2 regions of the Bacillus sp. 05T22 genome follow, and region 2 is predicted to be linked to the other one. Evidence: riboswitches for the same ligand, from Rfam matches in the RefSeq annotation. Region 2 holds a riboswitch; the other holds the start of a gene.
What was found. Region 2 has a riboswitch for S-adenosylmethionine ahead of AC1DIT_RS21420 (hypothetical protein). Riboswitches for the same ligand answer to the same signal wherever they lie in the genome.
Positions count from the first base shown of each region.

Region 1 (6,830 bases), on a different contig from region 2:
AATTTCCGTATCTAATGTTTTATATGCTGATGTTGGCGTTGGTGATGCATATGCATCTATCCCAATATGTTTCGCTATTCTCATCGCTCGCTTCATATGAAGAGGATCACTTACAATCGTATACGTATGTAAGCCATTATCAATTCCAACCTGTTTCGCATTCTTTAAATTATCTTCTGTAAAACGCGACTGTGTTTCAATTAATATATCTTCATCCTTTACGTTATGCTTTAATGCATACGCTTTCGCAGTACGTGCTTCTTCCTGCTCTGCTTCAAATTTAGTACCACCTGTAAAAATAATTTTTTTAATACTTCCATTCTTATACAAAGAAATCGCATGATTGATTCTTTCACGAAATACAGGAGATGGTTTTCCGTTCCAAGAAGCTGCTCCTAGTACAATAGCAGCATCTGTATCCACCTCATCCGTTTTAAAGCGATAACTCCAAATATCGTAAGCTGCATAACTTACAAATAGAATGATAGAACTAACCATAAGCAAGAACACTTGCAAGACTCTTCTTTTTTTACTTTTCTTATTTTGTTTCATTTGTACTGGCCTCCGTGCATTATCCATACTTCTAAAAAATAATCTATTTTAAATCATTATATTTGAGTTCATTTGAAAGAAGGCACTTTTCTCAACAATTGATTCGTGCTATAAAGGGTTTTCATTCAAATAGAGGATTTTTAATTTACTATTTTTTGTGGTTCATATTTTATGAATTTAATTTATGTACAAAATTTCTCATACAACTCCATTGTAACGAATTTTTTCACAGAAGGGAATGATGAAACAAAAGTATATAAAAGAAGTAATCATTTTGTAAGAAAAAGAGGTATATTTTTCCCTCTTAGGGACGTATACCTCTTCCACTTCACTTTACAATCCAATATTTCATATGTTGTTCTTCAAGCACACATGTAAAACCGGCTTTTTCTAACACTCTACTTGAAGCGGCATTACTCGTTAAACAATCCGCTTGAATTGTTTGTACTTCTTCAGTCTGCTGCAACCATTTTACAAACGCACGCGCCATTTCAGTCGCATAACCATTTCCTTGATAATTTGATACGATACTATATCCAATCTCCACTGTACCAGTTGAATCCGGTGCACCTTTACAGCCCATTTCACCAATAATGATATTGTCTTCCTTATGAATAATGAGTCCACTCCACTTACTTTGCTTTGGATTTTTCCGTAAACCTTCCGCAACCCATGGTAAAATATCTTTATAATCAGGCATTGGCCATTCTAAAGATATTTTATATGGTATGATTTCTTGCAGCTCTTCTCTGCCTTTTATCGTTGCCTCAACAAGTTCTAATGTAAAAGGAATCATCTTTAGTCTTTTTGTTTCAATATTTGTCATGTTTGCCTCCTATTTATACAGGTCCATTTTGTACCGCATATTGCAATAACATGTACTTACATTCCGTATTCATACTTGTTCGTTGTACACTCGGATGATACCAAGTTTGGCCGAGTTCAACCGTTTTGTTATTATTTGAAATACTGTACAAACGTGTACTGCCTACAACTTCATTCGTTTTTTGATCTATAACAACAAATGGTAAATCCGTTCCCTTTTCATATCGTTTTACTGCCGTTTCAACATATCGCTCCATATCTTGATAGCTATCCATTTTAGCTATTAAATACGTCCATATTTCTTTATTCCCTTCCACAATTGAAAATAATTTTTCGGCATCATTTGTATCTATTAATCGTAACATTGCTCGTTCATTTGTTATTTGCATGAACAATTCCCCTTTTCTATGTATCTAGCTGTATTATAAATAAAATTTCAAACGAACACCTCCACAATATGAATCACATTATTGATTTCTCTGTGCTTCTTTAAACTCTTCCTTAATTTGATCAAGCGTTCCTTCTTCTGTAATTAATCGATATGCTGCATACGCTAATGCTTTTGCGGATGTAACTAATGCTTTATCGCCAAGTTCCGAACGAGCTGCTTCTCTAAATTCATTCGTATGTGCAACTAAATTATCCGGCCCAATTTTAATATAAGGATGAACCGTTGGTACGACTTGACTCACATTTCCTGCATCTGTTGAACCGATTCCAAGTCTCTCTTTACGATTTACATTTTCACCAAGGTTTTCTAATTCCTCCGCAACCACTTCATTAAATGTTTTTGTCACTAATAGTTCATCGATTTCATTTTGAAACTGATTAATTTTTACTGTTGTTCCTGTTGCTAGCGCTGCACCTTGCGCAATATTTCGTACTTTTTCAGTTACTTCAGCACATCTTTTACGTGTTGCTGCGCGAATAAAGAAACGTGCCGATGCGTAATCTGGAATAATATTTGGTGCCTTCCCTCCTTCTGTAATGACACCATGAATTTTCACATCTGATGGAAGTTGTTGGCGAAGTGCATTAATGCCATTATAAAGCTGAATAATTGCATCTAACGCATTAATTCCTTCTTCTGGGGAAGCAGCCGCATGTGCAGACTTTCCATAAAAATGAAAATCAAGTGGATCAACTGCTAGTGAAGGACTTGTCGTTGCTGTTTTTCCGCTAGGGTGAATCATAAGTGCTGCATCAATATTGTTAAACAAACCTGCTTTCACATAACTTGCTTTTGCGCTTCCATTCGGCCCACCTTCTTCTGCTGGTGTCCCAAATACAACGATTTCACCACCAATTTCTTCAATTGTTTCCGATAATGCAATCGCTGCCGCAACGCTTATTGTGCCAATTAAATTATGACCACACGCATGGCCTAATCCAGGCAAAGCATCATACTCCGCTAAAAAGGCAATTATGGGTCCTTGTTTCCCTGAACTTTTCCGTGCGATAAATCCTGTTTCATGCCCTGCTATATTGTGCTGAAGCTGAAATCCTGCACTCCCTAAAAGTAAACTTAATGTTCTAGATGCAAAGAATTCTTGATTTCCAATTTCAGGATTCGCATGTATATCATGACTTGTTTGTAAGTATTTTTCTTTATTTCTTTCTATACTTTCAGTAATGCTATTTCGGTGTGACGTTACTTGTGTTGTTCCCATTTCCCTATTCCTCCTTTAAATTTGCACATAAAAAAGCCTCTTTCCAAAAGATAGAAAGAGGCTTAAAAAATACAGATTCAAAAATGGCCTTCTTTCTTATCTTTCAAGTCTTTCACTTGCTGGAATTGGCACAGTATTCATATCGAATCCGCTGCCGAGGTTTCATAGGGCCAGTCCCTCCACCTCTCGTGATAAGAAAATCATTTTTATTTTCATAAAATTGCATTAAATTATTTTCATTCTAGTTTTATTCCGACTAAATGTCAAGGAATTACGATCCGATTTTAACGAATATCTAAAAAACCTTTTAAAACGCCAATCGTTTCAGGTGCATGCATTCTCGCACTTATAAAAGGGAATTCCGGACTTCCTTCAAACATCATTTGCGATGTTAACGGAGCACCTACCCAAAAGATTTCATCATCAATACATACAAATGGGAGTGATTTATTTTGCCTTTGTACTCTCACATTTTTTAATGGAATTGGTCCATCGCTATAGATTGTTACTTGCGCTGTTGTACGCATTAACGCCTGCCATACCCTTTTATCTACTTGTCTTGTACTTGGAAGCGAAATAATAATTTTTTGTTTTGCTGACAGAATGTCTTTTAATAATGCTTTCGTCTCTTCCAAATTCATTTGCATAAACCATCTCAAGCGTTTTGTAATTTTTCGTTCTAACAATGGACGCGATGTTGTACGATCATATACATTTCCGTGTCTTTCTATGTGAGCAGTTAAGTGAGATAGCGCTTGTTTTCTAGAAAGGTTTTTCCGCATATACTGACAATCCGATAACTGGATGAACTTCCCTCTTGCCCTTGATACTGCAACGTTTACAAGACGATGATTCTTATGATCAAAGAATAACACGCCAGGGCGCTCTTGCGGATAACTATCTACCGTATCAAATATCATCATGTCTCGTTCAGATCCTTGAAATTTATGAACTGTCGCTGCTAGAACAGGTGTATTTCGATACTTTGTTTTTTGCAATACTTCTCTTATAAATGTTGATAAGAACCGAGACTGTGCCCGATATGGCGTTACAACTCCAATCGATTGCACCCCATCTAATAATCCAATTAAGATCATTTGCATTGCAACTAAACCGGACATAATATTAAAACGAGAACCAGAAGCGGCATCTTTTAAAGAATAAGCTCCCATTAAACTTGTATCAAACAGAGCTGTCGCTTCATTTGCAAACGGCTGTAATTTCGCTAATTCTTGCCTTGCCGAAACAGAAGGATGGTCGAACACTCTATTCTTATAAATAAATGAGTTTGTAAATTTAGATATATCTGCATGCATACGTCTTTGTTCTTGCAACATAAATAAATTCGGATGCTTTTCATAACTATTTACCGATTGCACAATCCCCGCATGATAAAACATATCTTCCCCGAGCCACTTTCTAACAAGCTCATGATTTGCCATCGTAATTGGAGGTAACTGTAAAAAATCACCACAAACGACAATTCGCTTACCAAGAGAAGCAGCTAATGCGATTTGTGGCACATATGCCATACTCACTTCATCTACAACAACTAAGTCAAATGTTCGTTCATAAACAAGAGAATCAATTGCGCATTTAGATAGCGTTGCACCAATTACCTGTGCATTTTCAATATATTCTCTTTCTACCTCTTTAATTTTCGCTCTTTGCTTTCTGAGATCGCCTTCAATTTCTTGTATACGTTTCTTATCAGAAGCAGTCGCCTTATAAGATAAGATTTTTTGACGTAAATCTTGGCGCATTTCCTCTAAATAGAGCTTTTCTTCTCCCCATGACCCATTCGTTGTTTCCACTAATCTAGAAGCAAGCAACGTTTCATGGTTACGTATATGTTCATGTTGACTAAATCCATACCGGACGATTTCTCCTGGTGTCCATTTTTCTTTCTTTTCGATTTGCTTTGTTACTTCACTCATTAATACATCAACTGCCGCATTACTGTGAGCAAGTACAAGTACTGATTTTCCTTTTTGATAATGAGCCGAGATAATGCGTGATAAGTTATAAGATTTCCCTGTTCCAGGCGGTCCCCAAACATATGTTGTCGGATTATAAAAAGAACGATATGCAAGTTCATTCTTCGGATTTTTCATCTTTTCAATATGCTTTGGCGCACTCTTTCCATCCAAAAGACGTTTTACACGCTGACGCTTTTGCTTATCTTTTCGAACTTCTTTCAACCGCTCTTGTAATTGCTCTAATAACTGCCATGGTTCACTATATAAAATCGCTTCTCTTATTTCGCCTTGTATATAATCATTTAATTTCAGTTCGATTTCTAATCCATGTACAGATAGCACTTCTCCTGTTGCTTCCTCACCATCAAATTCAATTCGGATTGGTGTACCATCAGGTAAGCTTACTTCCGAAATAAGCTGAAATACATACACTGTACTCTCATAATCTGTATATAAAAAACGGCCATTTATAATAGATAGCTTACTACCGCCTATCGTTTTCCAATGTTTAATCTCATATGCTAACGCCTGATGCCACTCTTTCATCGTTTCCGTTAATGAAGGAGTTTGCGAAGTTGTATTCATATAATAATTTCCTTCCTTCTCTCCAAACATACTTTCTCACTATATCATAGAACGTCATAAAATTTGCAAGGTTTTTATCTTGCTTATTTTCTTAATTTTCAATATTATGATACATATGAAATTTATGGAAATAAGAAATCAATATGCCAGTAAGAAGAATAGAACACGTTGGAATCATGGTTTCCAACTTAGAAACATCTATTTCATTTTATGAAGAAGTAGTTAGACTAAAACTTATCAAACGTATGGGACATCCAAATCCAAACTTACAACTTGCTTTTTTAGGTGTAGAAGAATCACAAGAAACAATTTTTGAATTAATTGAAGGCTATAACCCTTCTCTTCCAACAGGAGGAAAAGTACACCATATTTGCTTCAAAGTAGATTCATTGGAAGAGGCAATTGAAACATCGCCTGATGGAACACGTTACATTTTCTTCTCTGGTCCTGGTGGGGAATGGATTGAGTTTTTTGAGACGGGGAGGTAATTATACTTCTTTTCATTCATAGCCAATAAAAAATCAGCACCACATATTTCGGTGCTGATTTTTTATTTTAGGAAAATAGCGATGTATTCGCATATAAAGCAGGTGAACCACCTGAATGTACAAATAAAACATTATCTTCCTTCTTAAATGTACCTTTTCGGATTAAGTCTATCAGTCCAGCTCCTGCTTTCCCTGTATATACTGGATCCAGTAAAATTCCTTCTGTTTTTGCTAAAAGCTGAACAGCTTCTACCATTTCAGGTGTTGGTAAAGCGTATCCTGGCCCAACGTATTCATCAAAACATGTCACGGCCTCACGCGGAATACTGTTTAGAATATCAACATGCGCTGAAGTTTCTTGCACAAGCTTACATACCTTTTCTTCTTGTTCAGCTTTTCCGCGGCTCACATTCATTCCAATTACCGGGATCCCTGTTTGTCTTCCATAAAATCCAGTAATCAAACCAGCATGCATGCCACCGCTACCACTTACACAAACAACCGCATTGAAATCTATCCCTTGCTCAAACGATTGAGCCATAATTTCCTCTGCACATGCAATATATCCCATTGCACCGGTAGGATTGGATCCTCCAACTGGAATGACGTATGGTGTATGCCCTTTTTCAGTTACTTCTTTGACCACTTTTTGCATCTCATCCATAAGGTCAGTTCCGTTTGGCACAACGATTACATTTTCAGCACCTAATAAATGATATAAGAAGTAATTC
Region 1 covers NZ_JBFTMC010000061.1:5,402-12,231, reverse strand. Annotated here, with positions in the region: gene AC1DIT_RS17540 (YdcF family protein) at 1-552, opposite strand, end outside; gene AC1DIT_RS17535 (GNAT family N-acetyltransferase) at 881-1,378, opposite strand; partial or broken gene AC1DIT_RS17530 (GNAT family N-acetyltransferase) at 1,407-1,766, opposite strand; gene AC1DIT_RS17525 (M20 family metallopeptidase) at 1,845-3,047, opposite strand; SAM riboswitch class I at 3,141-3,245, opposite strand; gene AC1DIT_RS17520 (AAA domain-containing protein) at 3,332-5,641, opposite strand; gene AC1DIT_RS17515 (VOC family protein) at 5,755-6,099, shown strand; gene cuyA (D-cysteate sulfo-lyase) at 6,167-6,830, opposite strand, start outside.
Region 1: another riboswitch for S-adenosylmethionine. It lies ahead of AC1DIT_RS17525 (M20 family metallopeptidase); the one in region 2 lies ahead of AC1DIT_RS21420 (hypothetical protein).

Region 2 (4,189 bases):
TTGTATCTAATATATTTTTAGGACAGGGGCCTTGGACACCGTGGCAAATGTTTTCTTGGGGAATGATAGGTTTTATAGCTGGTTTACTTCGAAATACATTTATAATGAGAAAGTTATGGGGGAGAGTCATCTATGGGTTCATAGCCGGTTTTGTTTTTGGCTGGATTATGAATTTGTGGGGGATACTTGGCTTTTTAGAAGGATTAACATGGAAAGACTTTATTGCATACTACGCTGCAAGTTTTTACTTTGATCTAGCTCATGCACTCTCAAATGTAATTTTTCTTGTTTTGTTTGGCTCATCGTGGATTAGAATTATTACAAGGTTTAAAAAGAAATATGGAATTTTAGATGATGATAAAGAGCTATTATCTCAAGTAAACAAAGCATAAGTATATATCATAAAGCATAAGAATATAAAGTAGGGTCGCGACTTACATATTCGTTTGCCTCTTTCATGCTTCTTACCACTGGTGAGAAGCATTTTTTCATACATATTATATTGTGAAAAATGTCAAGAAATCGATTTAATATGCTTCGATTTTTATATGAGATTTTTTATATAATAGTAAATGAGAAAAAATTCAAAGAGGAGATGCCATATTCATGAAGCTAGTTGTTCCAAAGCAGCACGGTGCATGGGGGATGCTGCTGATTCCGTTTATACTTAGTGTAATACTTGGTAAACCTACTTTCTATCATATTCCACTCTTTATCGCTTGGTTATTTATCTATTTAGCAACGTATCCATTTTTGATGTATATGAAGCAAACGCGAAAGAAAGAATTTTTACATTCAGCAATTATTTATTTTATTATTGCATGTGTCTTCGGTATACTATCTTTACTATACGAGTGGAAAATTCTTTTCTTCGCAGCTATTATGATTCCGCTCTTTTTTGTGAATATATATTTTGCTCGTCAAAAAAGGGAACGAGCTTTAGTAAATGATATTTGTGCAATACTTGTTTTTTGCATAGGTGGTTTAATAAGTTATTATTTTTCGATGAAAACAGTTGATGAAACAGCATGGTGGATTGCAGCAACTTCTTTTTTATACTTTTTAGGTAGTACATTTTATGTGAAAACAATGATACGTGAAAAGAATAACCCGACCTATCGCTATGTATCATGGGGATATCACATTTTCTTAACTGTTGCATTGTTTGTAGTAAACCCATGGCTTTCTCTAGTTTTTATACCTAGTCTAGTTCGAGCAATTATATTATATGGTAAGAAAATATCTATTTTAAAAGTAGGGGTTTTAGAAATCGTTAATTCTGTATATTTTTTAATTGTCACGGCAATACTGTTTTAGTATGCCATTTGAGTTACATCCCATCTAGTAAATAGATGGGATGTATTCATTCTTGTTCCAAAATATGAACCGTATGATCACATTTTTGTAAGGCGTGCTCCACAGCCTGCAAGGATTGTTCTATACGTTCTCGATTATCAGTTTTTTCGACTGTTTGTAATGCGTTTTCTAAAGATTGTTTTGCTTCATGTAAAGAATGATAAGAATCTTGAACATATCCACGTGCGTTTTTGTTCATTATATATTCCTCCTTTATCCCGCTATTTGTGGGCAGTAATACTCCTACCTCAAAATTCGGTGAAAGCATTGTCCGGCTCTAGCGGCTAAAATCTCCGGTCGTTTCGTCCCCTCGGACGAGGAAAAAAGCGCCTCTCTGTCGGGGGCTCCAACGTCCTGTGATTCTGAGCGAGCCGCTTCCGCTTTTCTAAAGAAGTTAGGTGGGAGATAAACTGCCAGTAAAAGCCCGATTGGTCGGGCTAATAATCAGTGGGGGATGAAGAAAACCCCCACTGATTAAAGTTTCACTTTATTGCATACACTTCTAGTATGAGCGTTAGAAAAGAAAATATAACTTGTTTTAAATGTTTTATCCCTGCTATTACAGATAGTAATGGTTCAATTGATTAAAGTTTCACTTTATATGATTTGACAATTGAAATGAAAATGGCTATAGTAGGCTATAAAGTGAATATTTTCTTATCCAGAGAGGTGGAGGGACTGGCCCGATGAAACCCAGCAACCGCGATGCAGGTGCTAATTCCAGCAGAACATATTTGTTCTGGGAGATAAGACGAAGATATATACGTAACTTCTTCTTATCGAAGAGGTTTTTTTGTTGCAAAAAAACCGATTCTAAAAACAACAGAATAAGAAGAAAGGGGTTGCAATTGTACTGTGACACTTGAAAAATACGTAAAGCTGCGTAATGCAGTATATGAATATATGATGGAGCAAGATAAACCAATATCACTATTAGATATTCAAGAACATATCGTTTCGCATCATGAAGGAAAATTCACGAAAAAAATGTTACACCAATTTTATTTATCAAGGCTATTAGACGAACTGAAACTGGATGGGAAAATTACTTTAGCTGATGAAGAATATCTCTATGCTGAAAAAGGGGTATATTATAAGGCGCGAAAAGGGAGCTAGTCTCTCTTTTTTTTATGTTATAATTTATCTGAAAATTAAAAGGAGTATGTAGAGTAAAAGACTGCTAAAGCAGCCTGATACAAGGGAATGGTGTTGAGTGTGTAGTGTCAAAAGTTGAATATGCCCTGAAAGAGGCATTTCATTCGGCTAAAAACGAAAAGAGACACCTTCGCCGAGTAGGTGTCAGTTGTTGTGTCATGTAGGCTTGCTACTTGACATGTATTAGAATATCATGCAAACCAGGCGGAGTCAAAAGGGAATTTAAGGAAAGGTAGATGTTATGTACGCTTTTTTAGTAACTGAAATGAAAAAATGGATTTCTAGGCACATTATAGATAGAGGATACGAATATTATGAGGAGGGACATGTAGAGGATATAGAAATACATAATGGTAAAGTATTTGCGTTCGTCACAGGGAATTATGGGAATTATGAAGTAATCATTGATCTTGTAGATTTTATGGGAAGTAGTTGTGAATGTCCTTATGAAAAACATTGTAAACATATGGCAGCAGTTGTGTATGCAATTCAAGGTACTGGAGAAAGGAAGATTAGGGAGAAGTTGCAGATGTTAGAAAAAGAGGAATTGATGGTAATCATGCAGAGATTATTAATGAGTTCTAAAAATGTAATGATTGTAGAGAAGATATTACAAAAAAGGAAATTTTAAATTAAGAAAGGTGTTGTTTGGAGATGAATGTACTAATCATATATGCACATCCCAATCCATCTAGTTTCAATGCATCCATTTTAGAACATGTACAAAAAGGATTGCAAAAAACAAATCATTTTGTTACATTGCTCGACCTTTATAAGGAACAATTTAACCCAGTACTTATTTTTAATGAAGATAAGAGAAGACATGATTTAGTATATGAAGAAGAAACAGAAAAATATAGAACATTGGTTAAAGAGGCAGATTCTTTTATCTTTATTTATCCAATATGGTGGTGGGGGATGCCTGCTATTTTAAAAGGATTTATTGATCGTGTTTTTGTTGCAGGATTTGCATATAAATATGAAGGGGTAATACCGAAAGGATTACTTACAAGGAAAACTGCGTGGGTTATCAATACACTAGATTCACCACTATGGTACGTGGCACTATTATATCGCTCTGCTGATTGGGTGATTATGAAAAAGGGTATTTTACGATTTTGTGGTATACGCCAAATAAAACGTTCAGTCTTTCAATCTGTAAAAACAAGTAAAGCAGCAAAACGTGAAAAGTGGCTTATGGAAATCTACCAAAAGGCTAAAAATTTATAATGAAAAAAATAGAAAATATAATGAAATGCTGTAATCGGAATGATGAATTGTTTCGTACGTATATAGCTTGTTTATTTCAATTGAAACATCATAATGAAGCGTTTAAAAAGGTATGCCAAGAATTAAGAGCAGATTATTTAGTAAGGGGAATTTGTGAACGAGAAGTTGAGGGGATCATCAAGGAAAGTAAAGAGTACAAAATGTATGATTTACCGAGAGTATTAAGGTGGGATTTTTTACGAAATAATCCATCAATGATTGAAAATGTTTGTACGACGTTATTTACATATAGAAGATTAAATCTTTCATGTGAAGAATGGATAAATGTAATAAGGTGCATAGAAAAGAATTGATTTATATAAAAGTTATTATGTAAAAAAGCTAGTATAAAACTAGCTTTTTTGTATGTTTTAAAATCAAATAAAAAGGAAACATAAACCGATAACTA
Region 2 covers NZ_JBFTMC010000092.1:10,807-14,995, forward strand. Annotated here, with positions in the region: gene AC1DIT_RS21405 (ECF transporter S component) at 1-392, shown strand, start outside; gene AC1DIT_RS21410 (YwiC-like family protein) at 607-1,317, shown strand; gene AC1DIT_RS21415 (hypothetical protein) at 1,364-1,555, opposite strand; SAM riboswitch class I at 2,011-2,109, shown strand; gene AC1DIT_RS21420 (hypothetical protein) at 2,212-2,472, shown strand; gene AC1DIT_RS21425 (SWIM zinc finger family protein) at 2,753-3,142, shown strand; gene AC1DIT_RS21430 (NAD(P)H-dependent oxidoreductase) at 3,166-3,741, shown strand; gene AC1DIT_RS21435 (hypothetical protein) at 3,741-4,094, shown strand; gene AC1DIT_RS21440 (short-chain fatty acid transporter) at 4,158-4,189, opposite strand, start outside.